5 linked regions of the Natrinema sp. SYSU A 869 genome follow. The protein of the gene in region 4 binds, or shares a complex with, the protein of the main gene of each other region. Links are inferred from orthologs where the notes say so. Each region holds a gene or a part of one and is shown on either strand. Other genes may lie near its edges.

What was found.
Region 1: K6I40_RS17680 (region 4) and K6I40_RS27045 share a complex: the UniProt entries of both Methanocaldococcus jannaschii proteins name them as parts of the RNA polymerase complex. The link is inferred for Natrinema sp. SYSU A 869 from one-to-one orthologs.
Region 2: K6I40_RS17680 (region 4) and K6I40_RS08660 share a complex: the UniProt entries of both Methanocaldococcus jannaschii proteins name them as parts of the RNA polymerase complex. The link is inferred for Natrinema sp. SYSU A 869 from one-to-one orthologs.
Region 3: K6I40_RS17680 (region 4) and K6I40_RS08655 share a complex: the UniProt entries of both Methanocaldococcus jannaschii proteins name them as parts of the RNA polymerase complex. The link is inferred for Natrinema sp. SYSU A 869 from one-to-one orthologs.
Region 5: K6I40_RS17680 (region 4) and K6I40_RS22565 share a complex: the UniProt entries of both Methanocaldococcus jannaschii proteins name them as parts of the RNA polymerase complex. The link is inferred for Natrinema sp. SYSU A 869 from one-to-one orthologs.

Annotation. Positions count from the first base shown.
Region 1 is NZ_CP082249.1:3,808,793-3,811,870, forward strand. The notes cover bases 103-2,962. They hold K6I40_RS27045 (RNA polymerase Rpb4 family protein), read left to right. Parts: upstream 103-1,284; coding sequence 1,285-1,641; downstream 1,642-2,962. Other genes in these bases: K6I40_RS27035 (MBL fold metallo-hydrolase), read left to right, coding at 103-677; K6I40_RS27040 (50S ribosomal protein L21e), read left to right, coding at 969-1,277; K6I40_RS27050 (DUF655 domain-containing protein), read left to right, coding at 1,761-2,357; K6I40_RS27055 (16S ribosomal RNA methyltransferase A), read left to right, coding at 2,529-2,962. Also shown: more of K6I40_RS27035, read left to right, coding at 1-102; more of K6I40_RS27055, read left to right, coding at 2,963-3,078. UniProt on the Methanocaldococcus jannaschii protein: DNA-dependent RNA polymerase (RNAP) catalyzes the transcription of DNA into RNA using the four ribonucleoside triphosphates as substrates. This subunit is less well bound than the others.
Region 2 is NZ_CP082249.1:113,950-116,865, reverse strand. The notes cover bases 219-2,916. They hold K6I40_RS08660 (DNA-directed RNA polymerase subunit N), read left to right. Parts: upstream 219-1,319; coding sequence 1,320-1,514; downstream 1,515-2,916. Other genes in these bases: rpsB (30S ribosomal protein S2), read left to right, coding at 2,901-2,916; eno (phosphopyruvate hydratase), read left to right, coding at 1,699-2,904; K6I40_RS08655 (DNA-directed RNA polymerase subunit K), read left to right, coding at 1,517-1,702; K6I40_RS08665 (30S ribosomal protein S9), read left to right, coding at 909-1,307; K6I40_RS08670 (50S ribosomal protein L13), read left to right, coding at 466-915. In the rest of the region: more of K6I40_RS08675, read left to right, coding at 116-218. UniProt on the Methanocaldococcus jannaschii protein: DNA-dependent RNA polymerase (RNAP) catalyzes the transcription of DNA into RNA using the four ribonucleoside triphosphates as substrates.
Region 3 is NZ_CP082249.1:113,539-116,425, reverse strand. The notes cover bases 1-2,669. They hold K6I40_RS08655 (DNA-directed RNA polymerase subunit K), read left to right. Parts: upstream 1-1,076; coding sequence 1,077-1,262; downstream 1,263-2,669. Other genes in these bases: rpsB (30S ribosomal protein S2), read left to right, coding at 2,461-2,669; eno (phosphopyruvate hydratase), read left to right, coding at 1,259-2,464; K6I40_RS08660 (DNA-directed RNA polymerase subunit N), read left to right, coding at 880-1,074; K6I40_RS08665 (30S ribosomal protein S9), read left to right, coding at 469-867; K6I40_RS08670 (50S ribosomal protein L13), read left to right, coding at 26-475. Outside these bases: more of rpsB, read left to right, coding at 2,670-2,887. UniProt on the Methanocaldococcus jannaschii protein: DNA-dependent RNA polymerase (RNAP) catalyzes the transcription of DNA into RNA using the four ribonucleoside triphosphates as substrates.
Region 4 is NZ_CP082249.1:1,921,820-1,924,899, reverse strand. Bases 24-2,885 are described here. They hold K6I40_RS17680 (DNA-directed RNA polymerase subunit H), read left to right. Parts: upstream 24-1,271; coding sequence 1,272-1,499; downstream 1,500-2,885. Other genes in these bases: K6I40_RS17675 (DNA-directed RNA polymerase subunit B''), read left to right, coding at 1,500-2,885; K6I40_RS17695 (group I intron-associated PD-(D/E)XK endonuclease), read right to left, coding at 24-171. Also shown: more of K6I40_RS17695, read right to left, coding at 1-23; more of K6I40_RS17675, read left to right, coding at 2,886-3,080. UniProt on the Methanocaldococcus jannaschii protein: DNA-dependent RNA polymerase (RNAP) catalyzes the transcription of DNA into RNA using the four ribonucleoside triphosphates as substrates.
Region 5 is NZ_CP082249.1:2,914,022-2,917,075, forward strand. What follows is about bases 11-2,846. They hold K6I40_RS22565 (DNA-directed RNA polymerase), read left to right. Parts: upstream 11-1,061; coding sequence 1,062-1,631; downstream 1,632-2,846. Other genes in these bases: K6I40_RS22555 (translation initiation factor IF-2 subunit gamma), read left to right, coding at 11-664; K6I40_RS22560 (DUF188 domain-containing protein), read left to right, coding at 669-1,061; spt4 (transcription elongation factor subunit Spt4), read left to right, coding at 1,634-1,831; K6I40_RS22575 (GTP-dependent dephospho-CoA kinase family protein), read left to right, coding at 1,837-2,424; K6I40_RS22580 (DUF5828 family protein), read left to right, coding at 2,553-2,846. Also shown: more of K6I40_RS22555, read left to right, coding at 1-10; more of K6I40_RS22580, read left to right, coding at 2,847-3,054. UniProt on the Methanocaldococcus jannaschii protein: DNA-dependent RNA polymerase (RNAP) catalyzes the transcription of DNA into RNA using the four ribonucleoside triphosphates as substrates.

The sequences.
Region 1 (3,078 bases), 1.9 Mb from region 4 along the record:
AGAACGCCGTCGGGTTCCTCGAACTACTCGAGCCCGACTACTATATGCCCTTCGCGGGGAGTTACACGCTCGCGGGCGATCTAGCAGATAGAAACGAGTACGTCGCCCGGTCGACGCGAACGCAGGCGCGAGACTACTTCGCAGACGAGGATCGGGTCGACGACGACGCCGAGTGCGTCCTCCTCAATAGCGGCGACTGGTTCGATGTCGCTGCTGGCGAGCAGTCTGTCCCCTACGAGCCCGTCGATCCCGACGAACGGCAGGAATACATCGAGACCGAACTCGCGGACCGGGAGTTCACCTACGAGTCGGATCCGATGCCGACGCTCGAGGCGTTTCGGGAGTACGTGCCGGCGGCCTACGAGAACTTCGACGCGAAGCGCCGCGGGATCGGGTTCGAATCGGAGACGGAGGTCGTCCTCTCGCTGGTCGACGACCACTACATGCGGTTTACGGCCGACGGCGGCGGACACGAGATTGTTGAGGGCCTACCGGAACGAACCGACCGGCGGCGAGTTCGGATGGAGATGGACCCCCGGCTGACGCTGCGAATTCTGAAGGGGCCGCGGTACGGCCACTTCAACAACGCCTACATCGGTTCCCATCTCGGTTTCTCGATCGAACCGGACATCTACGAACGGTCGCTGTTCTACGCGATGAGTTTCCTGCACGCCTGATATGCCGACTCAGACCGTCTCGGTGACGTGTCTCCTTCGAGACGGCAATCTCACACAGACGGTTGTCGTCCGAAACTGGCCGTCCGACGACCACCGAATTCATTGCAGTTCCCAGGCAGACGCAGGCGCACTGACCACCGTTGAGATGCCATACAGCGCAAGAATTCGATCTCGACGGATCGAGTTCTCGTCAGGGTTCGCGGCTGGCGACGCCGTCCGAGAACATTGAGAAAAAGGGAGGCGGAATACGTGTGTTTTATAACCGTCACCGGACAAAGCGGTCGTACGACTATGCCGAAATCTAATGGCCCTCGTCAGGGAACCCGAAGAAAGCTCGCGAACGATCCTCGAGACCGCGGTACCTCGCCGCCACAGCGTGCGATTCAGGAGTATGAGGAGGGGGAGAAAGTCCACCTAAAGATCGACCCAAGCATCCCGGATGGTCGCTTCCACCCGCGATTCGACGGTCGCACCGGTGAAGTCATCGGCAAACAGGGCGACGCCTTCAAGGTTGAGATCGTCGACGGCAGCAAGGAGAAAACGCTGCTCGTGACCGCCGCCCACATGCGCGCACAGAACCAGGAAAAGAGCCGGATATAACCGCAGGATGACGATCTTCAAAGAGATCGTCGACGAGGAGTTCCTGACGGTCTCGGAGACGAAGGAGCTGCTCGCCGACATCGAAGCCGAACGTGCGATGGACGAGGATCGCGAGCTGCGCTACGAGCTCGCGCGAGCGATCGAACACGCGAACCGATTCGCCGTCCTCGAGCCCGAGGAGGCCCAGACGCTCGTCGACGACCTGCTGGACATCGAGAAGGTTGACGAGCCGACGGCCTACAAGATCGCTAACCTGCTGCCACAGGACCGGGACGAACTCCGGTCGGTGTACGCACAGCAGCGGTACTCGCTGTCGGGGGACGAACTCGACGAGATTCTCAACGTCGTCGCGCAGTACGCCTGAGACGGTCGGCCGGAACGATATCGGCGTCTCAAGGGTGCGGATCGCCCGAAACCCTTCGTTGTCCGGTCGCCTGAAAGCGAGCCGACTCTTTAAGTACGCCGTCACCGTATTGTAAACCAATGAGCGAAGCCGATGGCGACGAGACGGACGTTCGGCGCGCGGTTGTGTTGGACTACCTCGCACACGGTCTGTCGGACGACGGCCGACCGCAGTACGCAAAGTCACCGGCAGGCTACGCTGTCGGCATCGATGACTTCCAGCTCTATCAGGTCGCGTTCGACGAGGACGAGCGGCTCACGATCGGCAGCGAAGTCGTCGTCGAACCGCCGGCCGAACGCGACATCGTTACCGAGTGTCACCGCGTCGAGTACGAGGACCTCTCCTCAGGTGCCCAGTCGGAACTCGAGTACGTCGTTGCCGACCTCGTCGAGGAGAACGAAGAGCGGTTCGTCGACTTCTACAACGATGCCCAGCCGATCACGCTGCGACTACACCAGCTAAACCTGCTGCCGGGGATCGGCAAGAAGCTCCGCAACGGCATCTTAGACGAGCGAAAGCGCAAACCCTTCGAGAGTTTCGAGGAGCTGTCCGATCGCGTCTCCGGGCTCCACGACCCCGATGAAATCCTCGTCGATCGCATTCTCGAGGAACTGCGCGACGACGACCTGAAGTATCAGACGTTCGTGGGTCGGCGCGAACAGGAACAGAACCAGTAGCGCGGCTCGCTCGAATGTGGTCGCGAGTTTTCCCCGCTTTCCGTCAATGAGAGAGAGAGAGCGCGCGGACTTTTTTGCGAGTGATTCGAGCGACCGTCGGAAGCGAGAACCCGTAGCGAAAGGGGACTGCGAGACGGTGCGTTTACACCTGCCCCAGCCAAAGCGCCGGCAATGAGAGATCCAGACGGACTGATCGCCCGGGCCGGCGTCCGCGGCGATCCGGACCGCGACCAGCACTTCCTCGTCGACGATCGCGTGCTGGACCGGCTGCCGACCTATCTCGAGGAGATCGATGCCGATACGAGCCACCTGCTCGAGATTGGCGGCGGAACGGGCGCGCTGACTGACCGGTTGCTTGCGGTCGGCGATGAGGTGACCGTCGTCGAGCGCGACCGCGAACTCGCCGCGTTCCTGCGCGAGGAGTTCGCCGAGGAGATCGACGCCGGCGAGTTAACCGTGATCGAGGGCGATGCTCTCGAGGTCGAACTCCCCGACTTCTCGGCGTCGGTGTCGAACCTTCCCTACGGCGTCTCGAGCGAGATCGCGTTCCGGCTGTTTCCAGAAAAGAAACCGCTCATTTTGATGTTTCAACAGGAGTTCGCCGAGCGGATGGTCGCAGAGTCGGGAACGAGCGAGTACGGTCGGCTCTCGGTCTCGAGTCAGCACTACGCGGATATCGAACTCGTCGAGTCGATTCCCAAGGAAGCGTTTTCGCCGCCGC
Region 2 (2,916 bases), 1.8 Mb from region 4 along the record:
GAGCAGTATGCGATCGCTTCACGACCGAGTTCGGTCGGCAGTACAACAATTTCGATTCCACAGTCGACGGCGCAGTTCCTCGCGTCGTCGATCAGTTAGCAGTTGGAGGATACCAATGAGTAGCAAGACTAATCCGAGGCTCAACGATCTTATCGCCGAGCTGAAGTCGACGTCCCGCGAAACGGACGCCGATGTCTGGCGAGACGTTGCGGATCGACTCGAGAAGCCCCGGCGCACCCACGCTGAGGTGAACCTGGGCCGCATCGAGCGATACGCACGCGAAGAAGAGACTGTCGTCGTTCCTGGCAAAGTGCTGGGATCCGGCGCACTACAGAAAAACGTTACCGTCGCCGCCGTCAACTTCTCTTCGTCCGCAGAGACGAAGATCGATCAGGTCGGCGAAACGGTACCGCTCGAGGAAGTACTCGAGAACAACCCCGAAGGGTCTAACGTCCGAGTGATTCGATGAGTCTCGCAGAGTTTGACGCAGATCTCGTCGTCGACGCACAGGACTGTATTCTCGGTCGCGTCGCAAGCGAAGTCGCCCAGCGCGCGCTGGACGGCAACCGTGTTGCGATCGTCAACGCCGAGGACGCAGTTATCACCGGCGACGAGGATGACATCTTCGAGACGTACCGTACGCGGCTAGAACTTGGCTCGGACCGCGGGCCGTACTACCCCAAACGACCGGACATGATCTTCAAGCGGTCCGTTCGCGGGATGCTTCCGTACAAGAAAACCCGTGGCCGCGAGGCACTCGACAGCGTCCGCGTCTACGTCGGCAATCCCTACGAGAACGACGACGATCACGAAACGGAAGTGATCGAGGGGACGTCGCTGGACCGCCTGTCGAACATCCGCTTCGTCCACCTACACGAAGTGTCCGAACAGTTAGGTGCTAACGTCACATGGTAACCAACACGAGTGGCAAGAAAAAGACGGCCGTCGCTCGCGCTACGGTGCGCGAAGGCGAGGGTCGCGTTCGAATCAATTCCCAACCCGTCGAACTGGTCGAACCCGAAATGTCCCGGCTCAAGATGCTCGAGGCGTTCCGCATCGTGGGCGAGGACCTGCGCGACGAGATGGACATCAACGTCAGCGTCGAGGGCGGCGGAATCAGTGGACAGGCCGACGCTGTCCGGACCGCCATCGCACGCGGGATCGTCCAGCACTCGAACGACGCCGAACTCCGCGACGCGTTCATGGAGTTCGATCGGTCGCTGCTGGTCAACGACGTTCGTCAGTCCGAACCGAAGAAGTGGGGCGGCCCGGGCGCTCGGGCGCGCTACCAGAAGTCCTACCGCTAAGGTGATTCAAGCATGATGGTACCGGTCCGGTGTTTCACCTGTGGCAACGTCGTCGCCGAACACTGGGAGGAGTTCGACGAACGAGCAAACGAGGGCGACGAGGATCCCGAAATGGTCCTCGATGAGCTCGGCGTCGATCGCTACTGCTGTCGACGCATGCTCGTCAGTCACAAGGATCTAGTCGACGTCGTCTCCCCGTACCAGTAACAATGCAACAACAACAGCACAATCGCTACGAGAAGGCACGCATCCTCGGCGCTCGAGCGCTGCAGGTCTCCTATGGCGCGCCGGTGTTGATCGAGACCGAGCAGACCCAACCGATCCTCATCGCCGCCGAGGAGTACGATGCCGACGTGCTGCCGTTTACCGTCAAGCGGGGGTACGATCGAAAATGACGCTCATTACCGACATCCGGCTTCGTCGGATCCTCGACTCGCGAGGAAACCCGACGGTCGAGGCCGATGTTGTAACCGAAAGTGGCGGCTTCGGCCGCGCTGCGGCACCCAGCGGTGCCAGTACAGGCGAGTACGAGGCCGTCGAGCGGCCGCCGAGCGAGGCGATCGCCGCGGCCAGGGAACACGCCGTTCCCCGCCTCGTCGGCGAGGTCTACGCGGGTAACCAGCGCGACGTCGACGCTGCGCTCCACGCCGCCGACGGTACCGACGACTTCTCGGAGATCGGTGCCAATAGCGCGGTCGCGATCTCGATGGCCGCCGCGAAGGCCGGTGCCGACGTGCTCGGTGCCCCGCTCTTCCAGCACCTCGGCGGCACGTTCCGTGGCGACAACTTCCCGATTCCGCTCGGCAACGTCGTTGGTGGCGGTGAACACGCCGCCGACGCGACCGACATTCAGGAGTTCCTGGCTGCACCCGTCGGTGCACCCAGTGTCGCGGACGCCGTCTTCGCCAACGCGGCCGTCCACGCCGCCGTCGCCGACCTGCTCGAGGAACGCGACGTTCCTTGTGGCAAGGGCGACGAGGGTGCGTGGGCACCGTCGATCGACGACAGCGAGGCCTTCGAAATCGTCGCCGAGGCGGTCTCGATGGTGCAGGACGAGGTCGGCTTTAACATTGGCTTCGGACTGGACGTCGCCGGCGCTGAGTTGTACGATTCCGAGTCAGAAACGTACGAGTACAGTGACCGGAGCCGTGACACCGACGAACAGATCGCCTACATCGCGGAACTGGTCGAGGAGTACGACCTCGTCTACGTTGAGGACCCGCTCGACGAGGACGACTACGACGCTTTCGCCGATCTCACGGACGAGGTCGGCGATCAGACGCTGATCTGCGGTGACGACTTGTTCGTCACCAATACCGACCGTCTCGTCGAGGGAATCGATCGCGGCGCGGCCAACAGTATCCTGATCAAGCCGAATCAGATCGGGACGCTGACGGACGCGTTCGACGCGATCGAGCTCGCGACGGAGAACGGCTACGACTCGGTCGTTTCCCATCGGTCGGGCGAGACCGAAGACGCGACGATCGCACACCTCGCCGTCGCGACCGACGCACCCTTCATCAAGACGGGTGCCGTCGGCGGCGAGCGAACCGCAAAGCTCAACGAGCTCATTCGAATCGCAGACGACGCGACATGACAGAGAACGACG
Region 3 (2,887 bases), 1.8 Mb from region 4 along the record:
AAGGGTCTAACGTCCGAGTGATTCGATGAGTCTCGCAGAGTTTGACGCAGATCTCGTCGTCGACGCACAGGACTGTATTCTCGGTCGCGTCGCAAGCGAAGTCGCCCAGCGCGCGCTGGACGGCAACCGTGTTGCGATCGTCAACGCCGAGGACGCAGTTATCACCGGCGACGAGGATGACATCTTCGAGACGTACCGTACGCGGCTAGAACTTGGCTCGGACCGCGGGCCGTACTACCCCAAACGACCGGACATGATCTTCAAGCGGTCCGTTCGCGGGATGCTTCCGTACAAGAAAACCCGTGGCCGCGAGGCACTCGACAGCGTCCGCGTCTACGTCGGCAATCCCTACGAGAACGACGACGATCACGAAACGGAAGTGATCGAGGGGACGTCGCTGGACCGCCTGTCGAACATCCGCTTCGTCCACCTACACGAAGTGTCCGAACAGTTAGGTGCTAACGTCACATGGTAACCAACACGAGTGGCAAGAAAAAGACGGCCGTCGCTCGCGCTACGGTGCGCGAAGGCGAGGGTCGCGTTCGAATCAATTCCCAACCCGTCGAACTGGTCGAACCCGAAATGTCCCGGCTCAAGATGCTCGAGGCGTTCCGCATCGTGGGCGAGGACCTGCGCGACGAGATGGACATCAACGTCAGCGTCGAGGGCGGCGGAATCAGTGGACAGGCCGACGCTGTCCGGACCGCCATCGCACGCGGGATCGTCCAGCACTCGAACGACGCCGAACTCCGCGACGCGTTCATGGAGTTCGATCGGTCGCTGCTGGTCAACGACGTTCGTCAGTCCGAACCGAAGAAGTGGGGCGGCCCGGGCGCTCGGGCGCGCTACCAGAAGTCCTACCGCTAAGGTGATTCAAGCATGATGGTACCGGTCCGGTGTTTCACCTGTGGCAACGTCGTCGCCGAACACTGGGAGGAGTTCGACGAACGAGCAAACGAGGGCGACGAGGATCCCGAAATGGTCCTCGATGAGCTCGGCGTCGATCGCTACTGCTGTCGACGCATGCTCGTCAGTCACAAGGATCTAGTCGACGTCGTCTCCCCGTACCAGTAACAATGCAACAACAACAGCACAATCGCTACGAGAAGGCACGCATCCTCGGCGCTCGAGCGCTGCAGGTCTCCTATGGCGCGCCGGTGTTGATCGAGACCGAGCAGACCCAACCGATCCTCATCGCCGCCGAGGAGTACGATGCCGACGTGCTGCCGTTTACCGTCAAGCGGGGGTACGATCGAAAATGACGCTCATTACCGACATCCGGCTTCGTCGGATCCTCGACTCGCGAGGAAACCCGACGGTCGAGGCCGATGTTGTAACCGAAAGTGGCGGCTTCGGCCGCGCTGCGGCACCCAGCGGTGCCAGTACAGGCGAGTACGAGGCCGTCGAGCGGCCGCCGAGCGAGGCGATCGCCGCGGCCAGGGAACACGCCGTTCCCCGCCTCGTCGGCGAGGTCTACGCGGGTAACCAGCGCGACGTCGACGCTGCGCTCCACGCCGCCGACGGTACCGACGACTTCTCGGAGATCGGTGCCAATAGCGCGGTCGCGATCTCGATGGCCGCCGCGAAGGCCGGTGCCGACGTGCTCGGTGCCCCGCTCTTCCAGCACCTCGGCGGCACGTTCCGTGGCGACAACTTCCCGATTCCGCTCGGCAACGTCGTTGGTGGCGGTGAACACGCCGCCGACGCGACCGACATTCAGGAGTTCCTGGCTGCACCCGTCGGTGCACCCAGTGTCGCGGACGCCGTCTTCGCCAACGCGGCCGTCCACGCCGCCGTCGCCGACCTGCTCGAGGAACGCGACGTTCCTTGTGGCAAGGGCGACGAGGGTGCGTGGGCACCGTCGATCGACGACAGCGAGGCCTTCGAAATCGTCGCCGAGGCGGTCTCGATGGTGCAGGACGAGGTCGGCTTTAACATTGGCTTCGGACTGGACGTCGCCGGCGCTGAGTTGTACGATTCCGAGTCAGAAACGTACGAGTACAGTGACCGGAGCCGTGACACCGACGAACAGATCGCCTACATCGCGGAACTGGTCGAGGAGTACGACCTCGTCTACGTTGAGGACCCGCTCGACGAGGACGACTACGACGCTTTCGCCGATCTCACGGACGAGGTCGGCGATCAGACGCTGATCTGCGGTGACGACTTGTTCGTCACCAATACCGACCGTCTCGTCGAGGGAATCGATCGCGGCGCGGCCAACAGTATCCTGATCAAGCCGAATCAGATCGGGACGCTGACGGACGCGTTCGACGCGATCGAGCTCGCGACGGAGAACGGCTACGACTCGGTCGTTTCCCATCGGTCGGGCGAGACCGAAGACGCGACGATCGCACACCTCGCCGTCGCGACCGACGCACCCTTCATCAAGACGGGTGCCGTCGGCGGCGAGCGAACCGCAAAGCTCAACGAGCTCATTCGAATCGCAGACGACGCGACATGACAGAGAACGACGCAACCCAGGAAGGGCTCGACGCCGCCGAGGAGGCGATCGACGAGGAGCCAGCCGAAGGGGCTGGCCCCGCCGCCGACGCCGACGACGTCGAGCCAGTAGACGAACAGCCCGCCGACGCCGAGGAATCGCCCGCGGCCGACGCCGAACAAGCCGACGACGTCGACGAGGAGGACGCCGGTCCGACCCTCGACGACGACGTTATGTCCGACGAGGAGGCGGACCTACTGATCCCCGTCGAGGATTACCTCGGCGCTGGTGTCCACATCGGGACCCAGCAAAAGACCAAGGACATGGACCGGTTTATCCACCGCGTCCGGACCGACGGGCTCTATGTGCTCGACGTCTCGAAGACCGACGGCCGCATCCGTACGGCCGCGGACTTCCTCGCGAACTACGACCCCGAGCAGATTC
Region 4 (3,080 bases):
GTTCGACCAGCCAGTTTTGCACTGAAGCCGATAGAGATCGGTTCCGTCGTTGACGACGAGACCATATTTGTCGTTGTCGCCGAACGGAATCGAGACGCTGTAGTCGCAGGCGACCAGTTTGGAAATCGCTCTCGCTTCGGTTTCATCGCCGACCGCTTTTGAGTTACGCATCGCGTCCCGCGCCGCCCATTGACAGAAAAACGATTGGACAGATCAGTAGCGATCAGTGGATCTCACTGCTATACTCATCACTCGAGAAGTAGCATCAGCAGAAAACGCCCGAGGCGGGATTTGAACCACTTGAACGTCGCTCGCTCTATCGTTCAAATCCCTCGTTTCATCTTTTCCGCTCATGAGTGACGAGTACACGCTACGCGGCACTCATCGGAATTGTTCGCGGAAGAAGACGCCCGAGGCGGGATTTGAACCCGCGTCACAACCGTGACAGGGTTGTATGATGGGCCACTACACCACCCGGGCTACCTGCAACTCTTCATTTCCCGGTGATAGTATTAAGGGTTTTGCTCTGTGGTCGTTTGTAAGCTTTGATGACAAATATTCCGTCCGCAAGACAACCACCGTGCTAACATCAGCCAATTCATCCAATGGTTCACTTATGTTAGAACGTGACTGAAAAGTACTCGAGGTGGGATTTGAATCGGGAAACGCTCGGTCGATCCGTTCGTTCACCGTCTACTCCTCTCTCACGAATTGGCGTCAGCAGAAAGCGCCCGAGGCGGGATTTGAACCACTTGAACGTCGCTCGCTCTGCTCGCTCGTTCTATCGTTCAAATCCCTCGTTTCGTCTTTTCGCTCATGAGTGACGAGTACACGCTACGCGGCACTCATCGGAATTGTTCGCGGAAGAAGACGCCCGAGGCGGGATTTGAACCCGCGTCACAACCGTGACAGGGTTGTATGATGGGCCACTACACCACCCGGGCCACCTGCAACTCTTCATTTCCCGGTGATAGCATTAAGGCTTTTCAATTAGACGCCGTATGGTATGGTCGTTCGCGCCACGATTTCCACTCTCGAACCCGGAATACGCGCCGGATCGTGGCACTAAATCACACGACCCACAAGGAATATAACTGATAACCGGGTACTCTCGAGTGTGATCGACGGTTCCGGTCAGGTTCGCCCGGCCGGGTAGCCCTGCTTGTGCGTCGAGTTAGTAACCGTTAAATGCCTCCCGCCGCTATCTGCCTGTAGTATCTCGTGACAGCCGCTTCTCTCCCGATAGCCGACACGCACACCCAACCCAATACATGGTAGACGTAAGCCAACACGAACTCGTTCCGGAGCACACCGTTCTCGAGGAGGAGGCTCTCGAGGACGTGCTCGAGGAATACAACATCGACCGTACAGATTTACCGAAGATCGAGCGTAACGATCCCGCTCTGCCGGACGAGGCGGAGCCGGGTAACGTCATCAAGATCGTTCGCGACTCGCGGACAACCGATCAGTCGATCATATACCGACTCGTGGTAGAATAAATGGCAATTGAACTCAACCGCGACAAACGACGAGAGATTTCACGCGAATATTTCTCGAAGGAACGGATCGCCGAACACCACTACCGTTCGTTCAATGCCTTCCTCAACCGGGGAATGCAGCGGGTCGTCGACGAGAAGGAGACGATCGATACGGACATCGGCGACAAGGAAGGCGAGGAGCCGGTCCACGTCAAACTGGGCGACGTCCGTGTCGTCACGCCGCGTGTCCGTGAGGCGGACGGCTCCGAAGAACTCCTCTACCCGCAGGAGGCCCGGCTTCGAAACATCACCTACTCCGCACCGGTCTTCATGGAGATGTCCATCGTCAAGGGCGAGGAAGGCGACGAGCGGGTCGTCGACTCGACCGAGACGAAGATCGGTCGGATGCCAATCATGGTCGGCTCCGACAAGTGTAACATCGCCGGCTTCTCCGACGAGGAACTGATCGAGATCGGAGAGGACCCTGCAGACCCCGGCGGCTACTTCATCGTCAATGGCTCCGAGCGGGTGCTGATGACCAGCGAGGACCTCGCACCGAATAAGATCCTCGCAGAGTACGACACCAAGTACGGCGACGAGATTCAGGTCGCGAAGACCTTCTCGCAACGCCGTGGCTACCGTGCTCTCGTGTTGTGCGAACGGAACCGTGAGGGTCTCCTCGAGGTTTCCTTCCCCTCGGTATCGGGCTCGATCAACTTCGTCACTCTCGTGCGTGCGCTAGGCCTCGAATCGGACGAAGAGATCGTCCACAAGGTCTCGAACGACCCTGAGGTCGTCAAGTACATGCTCGAGAACCTGGAGGAAGCAGAGGTCCAGACCGAGGAGGAGGCCATCGAGGAACTGGGCAAACGCGTCGCCTCTGGGCAGGGCAAGAACTACCAGCTCAAGCGGGCCAACTACGTTATCGATCGCTACCTGCTTCCCCACCTCCATGAGGACGGTGTCGAGGAGGAGGACGTCCGGATCAACAAGGCCCACTACCTCTGTCGGATGGCCGAGGCCTGTTTCGAACTCGCACTCGGTCGACGCGAGTCCGACGACAAGGACCACTACGCGAACAAGCGACTGAAGGTCAGCGGCGACCTGATGAAAGACCTGTTCCGGACCGCGCTGAACAAGCTGGCCCGGGACGTGAAGTACCAGCTCGAGCGTGCCAACATGCGCAACCGGCAGCTCTCGGTGAACACGGTCGTCCGATCGGACGTCCTGACCGAGCGACTCGAGCACCCAATCGCGACGGGCAACTGGGTCGGCGGCCGCTCCGGCGTGAGCCAGCTGGTCGACCGAACTGACTTCATGGGCGTCCTGTCACACCTGCGTCGCCTTCGCAGCCCGCTCTCACGCTCGCAGCCCCACTTCGAAGCGCGGGACCTGCACGCGACCCAGTGGGGTCGCATCGGTCCCTCCGAGACGCCGGAGGGTCCGAACTGTGGGCTGGTGAAGAACTTCGCGCAGTCGATGGAGCTCTCCCAGAACGTCGAGGACGAACAGGAACTCAAACGCGAACTGGCATCCATGGGGGTCGAGGGCATTCCCGGCCTCGAAGGGATCGAACGAACGGCAGCGTCAGGGGACGACTAA
Region 5 (3,054 bases), 990 kb from region 4 along the record:
CATTCAGGCAATCGAGGAGGAGATCCCCACCCCCGATCGGGACCCCGACGACGATCCCCGAATGCATGTCGCCCGCAGTTTCGACATCAACAAGCCAGGCACGACCGCGAAAGACCTCGCCGGCGGCGTTCTCGGTGGCAGTCTCGTTCAGGGCGAACTCGAGGTCGGCGACGACCTCGAGATCCGGCCCGGCCGTGAAGTCGAGGAAGGCGGGAAGACCGAGTACGTCCCGATTGAGACGTCCATTCGCTCGCTCCAAGCCGGCGGCGAGGCCGCCGAAACCGTCACACCGGGCGGCCTGCTCGGCGTCGGGACCGGACTTGACCCCTCGCTCACCAAGGGCGACGCACTGGCCGGCCGGATGGCCGGTCCGCCGGGCTCGCTCCCGCCGACGTGGAACGAGTTCACCATGGATGTCGACCTGCTCGAGCGGGTTGTCGGTGCGGAGAGCGGCGAGACGGTCGACGAAATCAGCACGGGCGAACCGCTGATGATGACCGTCGGCACAGCGACGACCGTCGGCTCGGTCACCAGCGCCCGCGAGGGCGAGTGTGAGGTCAAACTCAAGCGACCCGTCGCCGCCGATCCAGGGACGAAAATCGCGATCAACCGCCGCATCGGCGCGCGCTGGCGGCTGATCGGTCTGGGAACGCTCACGGACTGAGGCAATGAGCACGCGGACGCGGGTCGCCCTCGATACGAGCGCGCTCATGATGCCGGTCGAACTCGACGTACGGCTGTTCGAGGAACTCGAGCGGCTCTTGGACTCGTTCGAACCGACGATTCCACAGGCCGTCCTCGAGGAACTCCGGCGACTCTCGGAGAAGGGCGGCCAGGAGGGAATGGCCGCGACCGTCGGCCACGACCTGGCGACCGAACGCTGTCTCGTCGTCGACACGGAGGCATCGTACGCTGACGACGCTTTGGTCGAACTCGCCCGTGAGGGTGCAGTCGACTACGTCGTCACGAACGACCGCCCGCTACGCGACCGGGTGCTCGAGGCGAGCAGACCGGTAATTGCATTACGCGGGAGAAACAAGTTAGCGATCACTCAACCATAGATGTACAAACGGGTTAGACTGAAGGACACAGTAGAAGTACCGCCGGAAGAGCTCGGCGACGTTTCGCCGGACCGAGTCAAGCGACTGCTCCAGGACAAACTCGAGGGGCGGATGGACGAAGAGGTCGGGAGCGTCGTCTCCGTCACCAATGTCCACGATATCGGCGAAGGAACGGTGTTGCCAAACCGGCCGGGCGTCTACTACGAGGCCGAGTTCGACGCCGTCACCTTCGATCCGGAGATGCAGGAGGTCGTCGACGGCACCGTCGTCGAAGTCGTCGAATTCGGTGCCTTCGTCGGGATCGGCCCCGTCGACGGATTGCTGCACGTCTCGCAGATCAGCGACGAATATCTCGCCTTCGATGGCGAGAACCAGCGGCTGGCCTCGAACGAGTCCGCGCGCTCGCTCGGTGTCGAAGACGCCGTCCGGGCCCGAATCGTCACCAAGAGCATCGACGAACGCAACCCTCGCGACTCGAAGATCGGGCTCACCGCGAAACAGCCCGGGCTCGGCAAACACGGCTGGCTCGAAGAAGAACGCGAAAAGCGCGAAGCGACCGCAGGTGAATAACCATGGCATCCGACCGCCTCGTCTGTCGCGAGTGTCACCGGGTCAACGAACCGGACAACGAGACCTGTGACGCCTGTAACTCCTCGTCGCTGACCGAGGACTGGGCGGGCTACGTCATCATCGCCCACCCCGAAGAGAGTCAGATCGCAACGGAGATGCAGATCACCGAACCGGGCGCGTACGCCCTGAAGGTTCGCTGACTCGCGTGACCCGCGACGACAACGAAGAGCCGACGCTCGCCGACGACGACCAGCTACTGGTTTTGCCGGACGACCTCCGCCACGAGCTCAAGGAGCCGATGGGCCCGATCGAAACCGACGCAGAACGGCTCCTCGAGACCGTCGACGGCCCGATCATCGCCGTTGGCGATGTCGTCACCTACCACCTTTTGCAGGCGGGCCGCCGACCGGACGTCGCGCTCGTCGACGGCCGAACCAAACGCAGCGCGGTCGACGAAGAGATCCGCGACGCGGTCACGTCTGGTGCGAGCATCGAAGTGCGGAACCCGCCCGCCGAACTCTCCGCGCCGGTCGTTCGGGCGCTTCGACGTGCGCTCTCGACGGACGAACCCACGACGATCCTGGTCGACGGCGAGGAGGACCTGGTTGCCCTGCCGGCGATCGTTGCTGCGCCCGAGGGCGCGAGCGTCGTCTACGGCCAGCCCGACGAGGGGATGGTCCACGTGAAAGTTGCCGACGACCACCGGACCGAAATGCGCGACCTGCTCGAGCGCTTCGAGGGCGATACGGAACGGTTCTGGAACCTGCTCGAGGCCGCCGACGGACGCGAATAGCGGATATCCTTCCCCGTCACCGAGACGCGGCCGACCGCTCTTATCGGAACGTCCCGCTGAGCGGGCGGACGTCTCACCCGACGGCTCCCGGGGTGAGTACATATACCGGTGAGCGCGTATCCCATCCGATGGAAGAGAGCATTTCTGGATTCAAAGTAGTCGGCGATTGGGATACGGTAGTCGAGCACGGCGAACGCATCACGCAGGCACTTCGAGAGCTCGACGAGCCGGCCGATGCCGATTCGTCCAGTTGGTTCGCGACTGCGCTCGACAAGTGGGACGAGTGGCGACCCAAGGCCCACGAGACCTTCGACCGAGACGTCAAGGAGAAGACCGCCGTCCAAGCGAGCGTGAGCGAAGGCGAGGCCGAGGAGGTCGGCACCGAGCCGGAGGAGGACCTGTCCGTCGCCGGTGAGAAACTCTCGGAGTCGTACGACGCGCTCGAGGACCGCGATATCGACGAAGCGGTCGAGACGGGAAACGAAGCGCTCGACCACGCCGCTCGAGCGGCCGACGCCGTGAGTCGGAAGGCGATACGAGCCGTCGAGATGAATGTCTATCAACATGTCATGACACAGCTCTCGCCGTGTTACTTCGACAACGAACTCATCAGCGCCAATATCCAGCAGT